Alkalihalophilus pseudofirmus: one gene and its partner. The protein of the gene in region 1 binds, or shares a complex with, the protein of each later gene. Links are inferred from orthologs where the notes say so. Each region holds a gene or a part of one and is shown on either strand. Other genes may lie near its edges.

Region 1 (8,543 bases):
CATTAACATCGGTAGAATCCTTAATGATGATATGTTCCTCTGATAATTGTAAAGTCTTATTTGCTTGAGCAGCACCTTGTTCTACATTTTCTTGGTTATCGATGTCATTTGCATCACAAATTCGGTGGTTCGAAGCTGCATCTAGAGCAGACCACCTTCTGTTATTTGTTTGGGCTGCTGCTTCTCCGTTGTAAACATACATTCTTTTCATGGTTTTTCCTCCTTTCGAGTTATAGTTCAGCATATGTAAGAAAAGGAAGATGGTCTGGACAGATTAACAGAGGAAAAAGCACAAAATAAAAACCACTCTCACATAGAGAATGGTTTGTCCGTAGGTTGTTCTAGAATTTATTTCTTTTTATCTAGAAATTGCTCTACTTCTGCTTGAATATTTTCTACAATGGCACGGATCTCACGCTTTTGTTCAGAACTGATATTGTCTAAGTTGAGGTCAGCCTGATGCTTTTTTAATACATTTTTAACCATGAGGTTAATTAGATCACGTTGATGTTTCCCCATTTTTACCCTCCTTACATAATAGGAATACTATAAACGTATGAAACTTTCACCAAAGGGTGTTAGGTATTAAATCTAATTTCGTCATAAAGAAAAAAGGAAGGCTGTGTGAGCCTTCCTTTGATGTGGAGAACAAGTTATTTTTTTTCAATATAAACTTGATGAGGATAAGGTATTTCTATATTATTTGCATCTAATGCTTCTTTTAGTTCCTTACGCAGTTTTCGTTCAACAGCCCATTGCATCATATTTTCTGTTTTGGCAATCACTCGAATGACTACATCAGAGTCCCCAAGTCCTTGGACGCCGATCACGTTAGGACCTTCTTTAATTGTTTCATCCTCTAAAGCAATCTTGTCACATACCGATTGCATAACAGCAATTGCTTCATCAATATTATCATCATAAGAAATACTCATATCAATTAACGCACGCATGTTACCGCGGGAGTGATTGCTGACACTTGAGATCTCTCTATTTGGTACAAAGTGGAGCGTTCCATCAAATCCGCGAATTTGAGTCGTGCGAAGGCCTACTTCTTCTACCACTCCATCAATACCAGCGGCAGTTACGTAATCATCTACGTCAATCTGTTTTTCTAGAAGTAAAAAGAAACCTGTTACTACATCACTTACAAGACCTTGAGCTCCAAAACCAATCGCAAGACCTACAACCCCGGCACCCGCTATTAAACCTCCGATGGGCAGCTCAAAAATTCCTGCTATGATCGTTACGAAGACAAAAATTAATATGTAGGAAAAAATATTTAGAGTTAATTTCTCGAGGGTTTTCATTCTTCCATGAGTCATGTTTTTTTGAGCCTGCATTCTTTCAAAACCGGAACTAATAATTCTCCTACCAATTGCACGAACAATTAAAAATGCAATAATGGCAATAAAAAGCTGTCCGATTACTAATAAAACAGCTGTTAAAAATGCTCCTTCTGTTAAATAACTGGTCCATTGATCCAATTTACCCACTCCTGACATTCTGTTCTCTAATTTAGTAATAACCTATTGCGACTAAATAAAACGCGTATTTAACCGAATACGTTAAAAATCGTAGCATAAGTCCAATTAAACTACAAATTAGAAACCACTCTCTTTTGTATGGAAAGATTGAGAAATATTCATACAGCAGGTGTAGGCAAGAGCGTGAATGATTCGTTTACTTACGGGTGAAAATAGTAAAGAGTCAGCGTTTAAGGGTTATGGTTATAATAGTTTATTCAACTATTGTTTAGTGTTTTTGTTGTCATAAAAATGAATAAAAAGTTCAACTATTTTTAGGAGGTACTACATATGTCAGATAAGCGTATGGTTGCAAAGCAAGCCCCGCGATTTGAAATGGATGCGGTGATGCCAAACAAAGAATTTTCTAAAGTAAGCCTTGAAGATAATATGAAAGATGATAGGTGGACCGTGCTTTTCTTTTACCCAATGGACTTTACGCATGTTTGTCCGACAGAAATTATATCTTTAAGTGATCGATACGAGAAATTTGATGACTTAGATGCTGAAATAATTGGTGTATCAACTGATACCATTCATACTCATAAAGCATGGATCAACACCTCGCGTGATGATAATGGTCTTGGCGAGTTGAAATATCCATTAGCGGCAGATACAAATCATATAGTATCGCGTGAATATGGTGTGCTGATTGAAGAAGAAGGGATTGCTCTTCGGGGTCTATTCATCATAAGTCCAGAGGGAGAGTTAATGTATTCAGTTGTAAATCATAACAATGTCGGTCGAGATGTAGATGAAACCCTACGTGTCCTGCAAGCACTGCAAACAGGGGAACTCTGTCCAGCAAATTGGAAGCCTGGTCAGAAAACACTTTCATTATAAGATTTAAACCATAATGATGATTTAGCTTTCATGTTAGACTTTTTTTCGCTTATTCCACAAATAATCGTGTGTTAGAGACAAAAGAATAGTCATGCTAAAGACCTCTCTTCAAAGAGGTCTTTTTATTTTGCCTGGAAAATATGATGAGATAGGTCCTATTGGAGGTGATGTATGAAGAGGCAATTTGCTGTCATTGGTTTGGGGCGTTTTGGAGGGAGCGTTTGTTGTGCTCTTATTGAACAAGGAGTAGAAGTGTTAGCGATTGATCAGTGTGAAGCAAAAGTCAATCAATATCGTGATGTAGTGACCCATGCGGTAGTGGCTGATTCGACTGATGAACAAGCATTAAGGCATCTCGGAATACGTAATTTTGAACATGTCATTGTTGCGATTGGTGATAATATTCAAGCTAGTATTTTAACAACACTGATTCTCGATGAATTAGGGGTAGAGCATATCACAGTTAAAGCACAAAATGATTATCATGAAAAAGTGCTCGTAAAAATAGGAGCAGAGAGGATTGTCCACCCGGAAAGAGATATGGGTGCTAGAATCGCTCATCATTTGATGTCTAAAAACGTACTTGATTATCTAGAAGTCTCTGATAAGTATAGTATTATAGAGATGTTTGCTGGAAGTAAAATGCATGCAAAAACACTTGTCGAGTTAAATGTGCGGGCTTCGTTCGGCTGTAATGTAATGGCTATAAAGCGTGGAGCAGAAATGATTGTTTCACCTAAAGCAGACCAATTGATACAGCAAGATGACCTTCTTATTGTGCTTGGAGCAGATGAAGATATTAAGAGGTTTGAACAGATGTTTGATGATACCAAATAAAAGCGGATATCATTTGATATCCGCTCGTACTTTCTTACACTTCCATAATAATTGGTAAGATCATTGGTTTACGTTTTGTTCTCTCATATAAAAACGGTCCTAAAAGATCTGTCATTTCATTTTTAATTTCGGACCATTGCGATGTTTTTCTTGCCATGACCTCATCAAGGTGCTTGCTTAGCAGCTTTTGAGCTTCATGTATTAAGTCACTGGATTCACGCATGTACACAAATCCGCGTGAAATAATGTCTGGCCCCGCCGTCACCTTGAATTCTTTCATATCCAGACTTACTACTACAACGACAAGTCCTTCCTCAGAAAGAATTCGACGATCACGCAATACAATGTTGCCAATATCACCAATACCGTTTCCATCTACATAGACTGAGCTAGATGGGATTTTCCCTACAATACCAGCCTCATTAGGGTGAATAGCTAATACATCACCATTATCCATAATAAAGCAGTTCTTTTCTTCCACACCGCAATCCGTTGCTAGTTTCACATGCATTTTTAACATGCGGTATTCTCCGTGGATCGGCATGAAATATTGCGGCTTCATTAAGCGAAGCATTAATTTTTGCTCTTCTTGCCCGCCATGACCTGACGTGTGAATATCACTTAATGCTCCGTGAATCACGTTTGCGCCAGCACGGTAAAGTTGATTAATTGTCTTACTCACGCTCAATGTATTACCTGGGATAGGGGAAGAAGAAAACACAACTGTATCTCCAGGAATAATTTGAATTTGACGGTGCGTCCCAAAAGCAATTCTTGAAAGAGCTGCCATTGGTTCTCCTTGTGAACCTGTACATAAAATCGTAACTTGATTGTCTGGCAGTTTGTTTAACTGCGAAGGTTCAATGAAGGTATTTTTAGGAGCTTTAATGTAACCAAGCTCTTGGCCGATTGTCAAAGCATTTTCCATGCTGCGTCCAAACACCGCTACTTTTCTACCGTGCTCCACTGAAGCTTCAACCACTTGCTGCAATCGATGAATGTTTGAAGCGAATGTAGCAAAGATTACGCGGCCATCGACTTTTCTGAAGATGGAATCGATACTTTCGCCAACTTTACGCTCCGACATTGTAAATTCAGGAATTTCACTGTTTGTACTATCAGATAATAAACAAAGAACACCTTCTTCACCGATCTTTGCCATCTTAGTTAAGTTGGCTGGTTCTCCTACAGGTGTAAAGTCGAATTTGAAATCCCCTGTGTGAACAACATTTCCTGGAGGTGTCTTCACGACAATTCCGTATGAGTCTGGGATACTATGCGTTGTTCTAAAAAATGTAACAGAAGTTTTGGTGAACTTAACCACTTGATCTTCATGGATTTCATGAAGTTTAGCTTTACGTAATAACCCATGTTCTTCAAGTTTACCTTTTAATAAACCAAGAGCAAGCTTACCGCCATAAATTGGGATATTAACAGCTCTTAATAAATAAGGGATTCCACCGATATGGTCTTCGTGTCCGTGAGTAATAAAAAGGCCTTTAATTTTATCTTCATTTTTTACTAAGAAAGAATAATCAGGAATTACGTAATCAATACCAAGAAGCTCGTCCTCTGGAAACTTTATTCCGGCATCAATAAGAATAATTTCATCCTGAAACTGCACAGCATAGGTATTCTTACCGATCTCACCTAATCCGCCTAATGCAAATACAGCTGTTTGATTGTTTTTCATTTGTTTCATTTGTTAGATAGACTCCACTTTAAAGTCTTCATGTTGTTTTTCATACTCAAGATATGCCCCAGAGACAGGTGTAACGAATTCAATATTATATTCACGAGGTACGAGTTTTTTACGTACATCGGATTCTGATTCACCTTCGACATAAATAGTTTCTGTTAATTCACGCACTGGAACTTGGTGAAAGTTCTTTTGGAAATATACTTTAAAAATCATAAATAAAACCTCTCCTTAACGTTGGTTATATTTTCATTATAAAGCAAATGCCGCTCTTTTTCATGTTTTTCTTTTAAAGTAGCATCAGCCAAGTAAATGCAAAGAACCAAACGTTGAATTCTAAACGATATTTTCATCTATGGAAAATAGACATAAATGGCTTGTCTAATCCTTAACCAGTCATTCATGTCATTCTCGTCAGAATAAAAAAGAGTTATACTTCCAACAAACGATTTTTTGGTAAAAGATGACGACAGCCTTTAAGCAGTTTTTTACGAATACGCTTTAACATAATAGGTCCTCCTTTAGTTCTTGTTTGACGAACGAAGCGCCAATCGATATATTTTTATACCTTTAGTATGTGTCGTCGAATTATTGTTTTTCGAGGTAAAATATGGGAGAGGTAATCCTGCCATTGGATTAAAGAAGAAAAAGAAAAAAAGGAAGCCCGGGTTGAGCATCCTTTTATGGTAATTCTTTTTTAAATGGGTCTTTAAAACCTTCTATTCGATCATAAAACATAATTCCGTTTAAATGGTCCATTTCATGTTGAAAAACAATGGAAACAAGCCCGCGAAGACGTAAGGTAACTTCCTCTCCGTCAAGATTGGTTCCTTTAACAGTGATCCTGGCATATCTTGGAACAATCCCAGGTATGTCACGGTCAACTGATAAGCACCCTTCGCCGCTTTCTAGATGCGTTTCTTCAACAGAATGGCTTATAATCTTCGGATTAAATAACCCCATACTGTATAAATTGTCATTGTCATCAGCAACATGAACAGCAAACATTCTTTTTGCGATGCCGATTTGAGGGGCAGCGATCCCGACACCTGGACGTAATTGATATTTCTCTGAAAGCTCCGGGTCTTGACTATTGATGACAAAGTCAAGCATGCGCTGCAATGTTTCTTTATCTTCCTTTGAAGCAGGAAGAGGAACTTCTTTAGCAACTTCTCTTAATACGGGATGTCCCTCACGGACTACATCCTTCATCGTAAGCATGTATGTATCACTCCTTTTATTTCTATTCTTACTTTAAGAAGAATAAACTGAAATAGCAAGTTATTTTGAAAGAAAAAAGAGCAAGCACAAGGCTCACTCTCGTTGTACTAATTAGCAGCAGTGTCCGCCGTGACCAAAGCGAGACGCACCCACGATAATCAATAGGATGAATAATACTACGATTAACGCGAAGCCTTTACCGCATCCGCCACCTGCATAACCTGCTACTGGTGCACCATAACCGTATCCACATGGATCGTAACAACCTTGACCGCCATAATTGTATCCGTACATTTGAATTCCTCCTTTTTGTTGAAAGCCATCGCATCAGGTGCGACTCACTATCTACTCTATGCAGAACCTAGGTGGGTGGTTGGATGAATGCCCATTTTTCAAAAAAAGATTAAAAAAACTAAAATACAGGCACATAACTATATTTTTTGGACATAGAGTTTAATTAGATGTTATTTCCACAATGGTTAACACTTGTTATTTATTGTCGGTTCATATACTGTTTTAGGTAGCTAAAGACAGTTAATAGGTTAGGGGGAAACCGGATTTATGTTTAGGAAAAGATACGGATTTGTTTCGTTAGCAATAGCGGTTGGGCTGCTTGCTGGGTGTGGCAGCAGTGCGACTGAAACGATTTATGAACATTTAGAGAGTGCAGTCGAACTAGAAGAACCATTTGTATCAAATCAACAAGCACTTCAAGAAGCGGAAGAAAAAGAATATGAGCTGTATGAACAAATGATTACGATGGGGACAGATGATTTAGTTGAGATTGAGCAGCTTGCAGATGAAGCAATAACATCTATTGAACAAAGAGAAGAGCTCATAGAAGAGGAAAAAGAAAGTATTGAACAAAGCAAAGAGGAATTTGACCGGATCAATGAAGCAGCAACTGAGTTGGATCAAGAAGAATTAGTCGAGCTTGTTACTCGTTTAGAAGAAGAAATGAATAATCGATTTGATGCGTATCATGGTTTATATACAAATTACATAGAAGCAATGGGTGAGGATCGTACGTTGTTTGAGCTGTTAAAGGATGAAGAGTTATCAATAGATGAGCTTCAAGCGCAGATAAACACAGTAAATGAGCAATATGAAGTGGTAGAACAATACAAAGAAAGCTTTAATGAACATACACAAAAGTACAATCAATTAAAACGAGATTTCTATGAAAAAGCGGAGTTAGAAGTTCAGTATGAAGAGTGAACTTTTAGTTCGCTTTTTTTCTTGTTTCAAAAGCAAGGGCGATGAAACGCCTTTAACAAGAATGATTATAAGGTGGAAAGGGGTATCTGTATTATTCTTTTGACGATTGACCTATAACACAGTTTTTTTAGTAGAACGAAATGTTTGTGAAAAAATATGCAAAGAAAACGATAAACAAAAGGATTGACGGATTTAGATTTAGTGTTGTAGACTTAATTCCGAAAGAATAATTGTATTAATTTGATTTAGATTAGACTAATACAGGAGACGTGTTAGCTTATCTATATTGATTAAGCAATCGTGAAAAGTTACATAATTCGACAAAAACTACATATATACCCGAAAAACTTTCTAGAAAAACGTTTTATTCATACAAAAGAAGGTTATTTAACTTCTATGAATGGGTATCCTAATGAAGAGTTTTGCCGAAGAGATAATCAACAAGACTGTTTCAGATGAAGACTATATTCACGATTGTGTGAATTTGCTAAAAGAAAGGTAGAGGTGAAGGTAGATGAGTACAAAAACGTTAGAGCAAGTTGAAAATCAATTTGAAACGTTTCAGATTTTAAACGAAGAAGGCGAAATTGTTAACGAAGCTGCAATGCCTGAACTAAGTGATGAAGAGCTGCAAGAGATTATGAAGCGTATGGTTTATACACGTATTTGGGACCAACGTGCAATCTCATTAAACCGTCAAGGGCGTTTAGGTTTCTATGCACCAGTTGCTGGTCAAGAAGCTTCAATGCTTGGTTCTCAATTTGCGCTTGATAAAGAGGATTGGATCCTTCCAGGTTACCGTGATATTCCGCAAATTGTATTCCACGGTCTTCCATTACACCAAGCATTCTTATGGTCACGCGGACACTATGGCGGCGGTGAGATTCCTGATGGCTTGAATATTATGGTGCCTCAAATTATCATCGGTGCTCAAATCATTCAAACAGCTGGTGTGGCATTAGGCCTTAAACGTAAAAAGAAAAATAACATTGCGATCACTTACACAGGTGACGGCGGTGCATCTCAAGGTGACTTCTACGAAGGAATGAACTTTGCTGGTGCATATAACGCTCCTGCTGTATTTATCGTTCAAAATAACCGTTTTGCAATTTCTGTACCAGTTGAAAAGCAATCTGCTGCTAAGACGATTGCTCAAAAAGCAGTAGCTGCTGGTATTGAAGGAATTCAAGTTGATGGTA
Region 2 (7,460 bases), 400 kb from region 1 along the record:
CAGCCTTCTCGGTCAGCTTACCTCCTAATTTGGAAGTAAGCTGACTTTTACTAATTATAAAGCCTCTGTAACCACACTTTTACCATTGCTTATAAACAAACCATTTCTCCTTTGAGGGCTTGACGCATTTCTTCATTCCAAGGTACTGCTTTGCCGCTTTCCTTACCTATCTGGACAATGGCTCCTCTTCCTGTTAAGCACACCTCTTGATCTTGATTAAGAACAAGATAGTGAAGATCCATTGATGAACTTCCTAATTTTTCTACTTTTACATATACTCTTAGCTGCTCGTTGAATTTAATTTGTCTTACATAGTCGCATTGTAGGTCAGCTGCTACGATCATCGTCTCAAAATCGGCATTGGCCCATTTTTGCATTAACCCTAACGAGCTGAAATATTCAAGCCTTGCATCTTCAAAATAAACAAGGGCATTTTTGTTGTTCACATGCCCGAAAGCATCTGTTTCTGAAAATCTCACACGAACCTCGCTTGAGAAAGTGAACCCTTTTTTCCATTTATCAAAATCAGTAATATACGCTGGCAGTCTCATGTTAGTCCCTCACTTCAAATAGTCTATTAAAAAAACTCACCCTCTATTGATCTATGTACCTACTTACGGGTAATAGTTCAATAAAAGGGTGAGTGTTAAATTTCAATCATTAACCGATTAAGAATAATTCTTATTGTCCACCAAAGAAGTTCTTAAATGATTGTAATGTTGTTTGACGGTTTAGGTCCGCAATGGATGTCGTAAGAGGAATCCCTTTTGGACAAGCTTGTACACAGTTTTGTGAGTTACCGCAATTAGCAAGTCCGCCATCACCCATAATAGTCTCTAAACGTTCTGCTTTATTCATTTCACCAGTTGGGTGAGCATTGAATAAACGAACTTGAGATAACGGCGCAGGTCCGATAAATTCAGATTTGCTGTTTACATTCGGACATGCTTCTAAGCAAACCCCACAAGTCATACATTTAGAAAGTTCATAAGCCCATTGACGCTTTGTTTCTGCCATACGTGGCCCTGGTCCTAAATCGTATGTTCCGTCAATTGGAATCCATGCTTTTACTTTCTTCAATGAATCAAACATTCTGCTGCGGTCAACCATTAAGTCACGTACAACAGGGAATGTTTTCATTGGCTCAAGGCGAATTGGCTGCTCAAGCTGATCCACTAGTGCCGTACATGATTGACGGGGCTTCCCGTTAATCACCATTGAACACGCTCCGCATACCTCTTCTAGACAGTTCATATCCCATGCGATTGGAGTTGTTGTTTCCCCTTTTGTAGTAACTGGGTTACGACGGAACTCCATTAACGCTGAGATAACGTTCATATTTGGACGATATGGTACCTCAAACTCTTCCACATAAGAACTGCTGTTTGGGTCATCTTGACGAGTCACTTGGAATTTGATTGTTTTTTCACTCATGATTTAACAGCTCCTTGCTTCTTTTGTGAGTAGTCACGTTTACGAGGTTTGATGAGTGATGTATCAACTTCTTCATACGTAAAGTCTGGTGCGTTCTTCGCTGGGTTGAACGTAGCCTTTGTTGTTTTTAAGAAGTCTTCATCATTACGCTCAGGGAATTCAGGCTTATAGTGTGCTCCGCGACTCTCGTTACGATTGTAAGCACCAAGAGTAATTACACGTGCAAGGCTTAACATACCATCAAGCTGGCGTGTGAAGGATGCACCTTGGTTACTCCATTTAGCCGTATCATTAATGTTGATGTTTTTGTAACGTTCCATCAACTCTTGAATCTTTTCATCTGTTTTAAGAAGCTTTTCGTTGTAACGTACTACTGTTACGTTATCTGTCATCCACTCGCCAAGCTCTTTGTGAAGGATGTAAGCATTCTCTTTACCATCCATTTTCATGATGTTATCAAATGTTTCTTGCTCTTTCTTCACTTCATTATCAAATAATGATGAAGACATAGCTTCTGCAGACTTCTCTAGTCCGTTCATGTATTCAATAGCTTTAGGACCAGCAACCATTCCACCGTAGATCGCAGAAAGCAGTGAGTTTGCTCCTAAGCGGTTTCCACCATGCTGAGAGTAATCACACTCACCTGCAGCAAATAGACCAGGGATGTTTGTCATTTGATCGTAATCAATCCACATTCCACCCATTGAATAGTGAACAGCAGGGAAGATCTTCATTGGTACTTTACGTGGGTCATCCCCCATGAACTTCTCATAAATCTCGATGATACCGCCAAGCTTAATATCAAGCTCTTTAGGATCTTTATGAGATAAGTCAAGGTATACCATGTTTTCTCCGTTAATACCAAGCTTTTGCTCAACACAAACGTCAAAGATTTCACGCGTTGCGATATCACGCGGTACAAGGTTTCCGTATGCAGGGTATTTTTCTTCTAGGAAGTACCACGGCTTACCATCTTTATACGTCCATACTCGTCCACCTTCACCACGTGCTGACTCACTCATTAGGCGAAGCTTATCATCACCTGGGATTGCTGTAGGGTGGATTTGAATGAATTCACCGTTTGCATAATGAACACCTTGTTGATAAAGTTTCGCAGCAGCAAAACCAGTGTTGATTACTGAGTTTGTTGACTTACCAAAGATAATTCCAGGGCCGCCTGTTGCCATGATTACAGCATCAGCTGGGAAGCTCTTAATTTCAGAAGACTTCAGATCTTGTGCTGTAATTCCACGACAGGTACCTTCATCATCAACGATAGCTGATAAGAACTCCCATCCTTCATACTTTGTAACAAGACCGCTTGTCTCATGACGGCGAACCTGCTCATCTAGTGCATACAGTAATTGCTGTCCTGTTGTAGCACCTGCAAATGCTGTACGGTGATGCTGAGTTCCACCAAAGCGACGGAAGTCAAGAAGACCTTCTGGAGTACGGTTAAACATAACTCCCATACGGTCCATCAAGTGAATAATTCCTGGTGCTGCTTCTGTCATTGCTTTTACAGGAGGCTGGTTTGCTAAGAAGTCTCCCCCGTATACCGTATCATCAAAGTGCTCCCAAGGAGAATCCCCTTCACCCTTTGTATTTACCGCACCATTAATTCCGCCCTGTGCACACACAGAGTGAGAACGTTTTACCGGTACCAATGAAAATAAATCAACAGGCACCCCTTTTTCTGCTACTTTAATTGCTGCCATCAGACCAGCTAGTCCGCCTCCGACAACAATAACTCTGCCTTTACTCATCCTGATCCACTCCTTAAATGTTTGCTAAGTCTGGATTAATGAATGCGAGGATTGCGCGAATCCCAACAAACGTTAATGCGACGAAAATACCGATCGTTACATATGTTGCAATTTGCTGTGAACGTGGTGTAACTGTAAGTCCCCAAGATACTGCAAATGACCATAAACCATTAGCAAAGTGGAACGTAGCAGCAACGACACCTAAAATATAAAACGCAAGCATAAATGGACTGCTTAAAATATCAGCCATCATATTGTAGTTAACTTCTGCACCAAATGCAGCTGCGATACGAGTTTCCCAAACATGCCATGCAATGAAAATTAATAAGAAAATACCTGACGTACGTTGTAAACGGAACATCCAGTTACGGAAGAAACCGTAACGTGCCGTGTTATTTCTAGCTTGGAATGCAATATAGATACCATAGATAGCGTGGTATAATAGTGGAATAAAAATAATGAAGATCTCAAGCGCATAACGGAAAGGTAAGCTTTCCATGAAATGTGATGCTTGGTTAAATGAACTAGCTCCTCTTGTAGCAAAATGATTGACTACCAAGTGTTGTACTAAGAATAATCCAACTGGAATTACGCCTAGTAAAGAATGCAACTTACGATTAAAAAACTCTCGATTACCGGCCATACCTTTGTCCCCCCACAATTGTTTTTTGACTACCCATACAAAAATTCTGTCTACATTCTCTCTTTTTCCGTATAACGTGTACCTCCCCACTGTGAAAACAACGTGATATGGAAATTAAACGAAATTTGTGAAACTTACGTAAAGTTTCTGTGAAAAAAATCCGACAAATTAATTGTACTCCCATCAGTTTGCCTCGTCAAGAAAACGTATACAAGTCTTTTATACAAAGTTTTTCGCGCTTTGTAACCCTTACTGGGCAAGAAACCCTTGGTATTTAGCACTTTTTGTAGAAAATAGTCTGTTAATTTTATTGGCTCTAACTCAATCTTCTGAAAAAAATTATAAAAAAATCCTGTATACCCTGAATTTCTCAGGATAAAACAGGAAATTTTGTTCTTTAACCAATAATAATCCGCTCAGTTGGATATTTAAAATGACTCTTCGTTTCTCTTCGTCTAATAGAGAATAAGAAGGCGATTAGTCCAACCCGCCCAATAAACATTAATACCATTAATACAAACTGACTAGGCAACGATAAATCAGGTGTAATCCCCAATGATAAGCCACATGTTCCGAACGCAGAGGCAGTTTCAAAAATAATAGCTAAAAGCGTGATATCACTTTGCGATTCAAATGCAGCAATTAAAGTAACAGCTGCAAACAACATGACTAGAAACACGGATAGAACAATAAAAGCCTTTTGACGATCTTCAGGATGAATCTCTCTTCCAAATACTTTTACATCGTCCTTACCCAGGGCGAAGCTTTTAATCGTTAAAAACATGACCGCGACCGTCGTCGTTCGAATTCCCCCGCCCACACTTGAAGGACTGGCCCCTATAATCATAAGGGCAGACATAAACAATAATGTGGCAATATTTAATTCCGACACATCCATGGTCGAAAGGCCGCCGCTTCTCGTGGTGGCTGAATTAAAGATGGAATAAAATAACTGCTGGTGCCACTCAAGACCTACATAATATGATCCCGTCTCAAGCGCCCAAATTCCAATAACCCCAATAATAAAAACAGCAAAATAAGTAGTCGTTGTAATCTTCGTAAACAAGCTGAATTTAAAATGAGGGTTATCTTTAGAGAAATACTCCTTCAGTTCCATTAACACAGGGAACCCAATCGCACCAGCAAAAATCAGCAGGATCACAACAAGCTGTACATAATAATCGTTCGCAAAAGGAATTAACGATTGCCCTGTGACATCAAACCCCGCATTTGTAAATGCACTTAATGAAGCAAATGCGCCTTGATAGAAGGCTTCCCCAACCGTATCAAAATAGCGTATATAATATGTACCTAGAATCAATGCCCCAATTAACTCGATGATTAAAGCTACAAAAAGAATACCTCTCATCAAATTCACTAGGCCTGAAAATTTATTTTGGTTTTGATCGACCATGATCAGCATTCGCTGAGATAAATTGATTTTCTTTCCGAAAAGCATCCATACAAATGTGCCTAGTGTCATAATGCCAATTCCGCCAAGCTGAATAGCCAATGCAAGAAAGAATACACCGATATAACTATACGTCTCTGACACATTTACCACCGTTAACCCAGTCACACTTACCGCACTTACAGACGTAAATAACGCTTCAGAGAATGTAAGGTCGACTCCTTCTTTATGTGAGATAGGTAGATAAAGAAGGATACTAAAGACAATCATTGCTATGATATAAGAAATGATAATAACCCTAAAGGGGGAAAGAAATTGACTTAACCCTAATTTCATCGTGTAGTACCTCCGTATTCATTCGCGCTTAAGTATACCATTTCCGTATTAGAGAAACTATAAGCGCTAGGAAAAAAGTAAGCACTTTTCCTTATATTTCCCTACGATTACCTCCCAATACTTCTGAGATTCCTTCTATATTCATTTGGACAGCTAGAAAGAGACCTTTTATAATATAAGAAGAGGAGAGGTGTTTTTCTACATGGAATTTAGAGACGAGACATTCGGTTACGATTTACTTAGAAATGATATTTTAAAGGAGGTCTTCGGGCAAGAGCATGACTCTATTTTGTACTGGGTTGGAAAAGCCCTTGCTCGCAAGTACCCGTTACATACAATCGAGGAAACCATCGATTTTTTTGAAAAAGCAAATTGGGGTACCCTGTCATTAGTAAAAGAAAAAAAGCAAGAACGGGTATTTGAGCTTCGCGGTGAATGGATGGATAAAAACGATGACCGCAGTTATCAATTAGAGGCAGGATTTCTAGCCCAGCAAGTAGAAACATGGCTGTCCTCTTATACTGCTGCTACTCAGACAAAGAAAAAAGGGATTATTCATATTCAAGTCGAGTCCGATCTGCATGACACGATTGAAGCGTAAAAAAAGCGATGCATGAGTGCATCGCTTTTTCCTTTATACTAATTGTGCCGCTTGTTCTTCTTCATGTACTTCGTCTAATTTAAACGCATCATGTAAGACCTCAACTGCCATCACCATATCGTCTTCAGATACAACAGCCGACACTTTAATCTCAGATGTGCTGACCATTTTAATAAATATTTCATTTTTAGCTAGGGCCTCAAACATTGTAGCAGCCACACCCGGGTTTGAAATCATGCCTGACCCTACTATCGATACTTTTGCAAGATCTTCTTCATGATATAAGTGTTCAAATTCAAGTTCATTCTTTGCTTGCTCTAAGCGTGCTACTGTTTCTTTCAGTGAGCATTGAGTAATAGAGAATGAGATATTTACATGATCTTCGTCGTATTGGTTTTGAATAATGATATCTACATTTACTCCGTTGCTTGATAAAATAGAAAATAGTTTTGGCAGGGTATCCATACGGTTTGGCAGACCTGCAACTGTTACTTTTGTAACATCATTCTCAAATGCAATCCCTCTTACGATTAAATTTTTCTCCACTGTAACTTCCTCCTCAATCATTGTTCCCGTTTCTTCTACCATGCTTGATGCAACCATTAATGGAACTTCATAATTTTTCGCAAACTCTACCGCTCTTGGATGAAGTACACCTGCTCCTAAGTTTGCCATCTCTAACATTTCATCATAAGATACCGCCTGCAGTTTACGTGCCTTCTTCACATAACGTGGGTCCGTCGTAAATACTCCGGTTACATCTGTATAAATCTCACAACGGTCTGCCCCTACAGCTGCAGCCAGCGCAACCGCTGTTGTATCTGAACCGCCTCTTCCAAGTGTTGTAATGCTGCCATCTTCTGTTACACCTTGAAAACCTGCCACAACTAGTACTTTGCCTGCTTCAAGCTGATTTGTTAACCGTTCTGAATCAATTTCTTGTATTCTTGCATTTCCATGAGATGCTTCTGTTAAAATACCTGCCTGACCGCCTGTATAAGATACGGCATCTACCCCGCGCTTTAAGAGTGCCATTGTAAGTAAGGAGATCGTCACTTGTTCTCCCGTGGATAAAAGCATATCCATTTCTCTCTTACTTGGATGATCCGTAATATCACTTGCTAAACTGACAAGCTGATCCGTTGACTTCCCCATCGCTGAAACGACAACAATCAACTCACTCCCTGCCTCTGCTGCTCGTGTAACACGGTCTGCAACATTTTCAATTTTTTCTACAGAACCAACTGAAGTTCCGCCATATTTTTGTAC

Evidence for each region. Proteins that work in one complex are often made in the same cells at the same time.
Region 2: PQ478_RS14760 (region 1) and PQ478_RS16855 share a complex: the UniProt entries of both Bacillus subtilis proteins name them as parts of the ktrCD complex. The link is inferred for Alkalihalophilus pseudofirmus from one-to-one orthologs.

Annotation. Positions count from the first base shown.
Region 1 is NZ_CP117835.1:2,759,925-2,768,467, reverse strand. The notes cover bases 1,391-4,373. They hold PQ478_RS14760 (potassium channel family protein), read left to right. Parts: upstream 1,391-2,540; coding sequence 2,541-3,206; downstream 3,207-4,373. Other genes in these bases: rnjA (ribonuclease J1), read right to left, coding at 3,241-4,373; PQ478_RS14765 (peroxiredoxin), read left to right, coding at 1,818-2,369; PQ478_RS14770 (mechanosensitive ion channel family protein), read right to left, coding at 1,391-1,487. In the rest of the region: PQ478_RS14780 (spore coat protein), read right to left, coding at 1-211; PQ478_RS14775 (hypothetical protein), read right to left, coding at 349-519; more of PQ478_RS14770, read right to left, coding at 654-1,390; more of rnjA, read right to left, coding at 4,374-4,908; PQ478_RS14750 (DNA-dependent RNA polymerase subunit epsilon), read right to left, coding at 4,912-5,121; def (peptide deformylase), read right to left, coding at 5,587-6,126; PQ478_RS14740 (YjcZ family sporulation protein), read right to left, coding at 6,238-6,420; PQ478_RS14735 (YkyA family protein), read left to right, coding at 6,688-7,344; pdhA (pyruvate dehydrogenase (acetyl-transferring) E1 component subunit alpha), read left to right, coding at 7,859-8,543. UniProt on the Bacillus subtilis protein: Catalytic subunit of the KtrCD potassium uptake transporter. The 2 major potassium transporter complexes KtrAB and KtrCD confer resistance to both suddenly imposed and prolonged osmotic stress.
Region 2 is NZ_CP117835.1:3,164,152-3,171,611, forward strand. The notes cover bases 3,416-6,381. They hold PQ478_RS16855 (TrkH family potassium uptake protein), read right to left. Parts: upstream 5,591-6,381; coding sequence 4,241-5,590; downstream 3,416-4,240. Other genes in these bases: PQ478_RS16850 (succinate dehydrogenase cytochrome b558 subunit), read right to left, coding at 3,416-3,843; PQ478_RS16860 (YslB family protein), read left to right, coding at 5,793-6,191; PQ478_RS16865 (aspartate kinase), read right to left, coding at 6,225-6,381. Outside these bases: PQ478_RS16835 (acyl-CoA thioesterase), read right to left, coding at 90-551; sdhB (succinate dehydrogenase iron-sulfur subunit), read right to left, coding at 682-1,434; sdhA (succinate dehydrogenase flavoprotein subunit), read right to left, coding at 1,431-3,200; more of PQ478_RS16850, read right to left, coding at 3,214-3,415; more of PQ478_RS16865, read right to left, coding at 6,382-7,460. UniProt on the Bacillus subtilis protein: Integral membrane subunit of the KtrCD potassium uptake transporter. The 2 major potassium transporter complexes KtrAB and KtrCD confer resistance to both suddenly imposed and prolonged osmotic stress.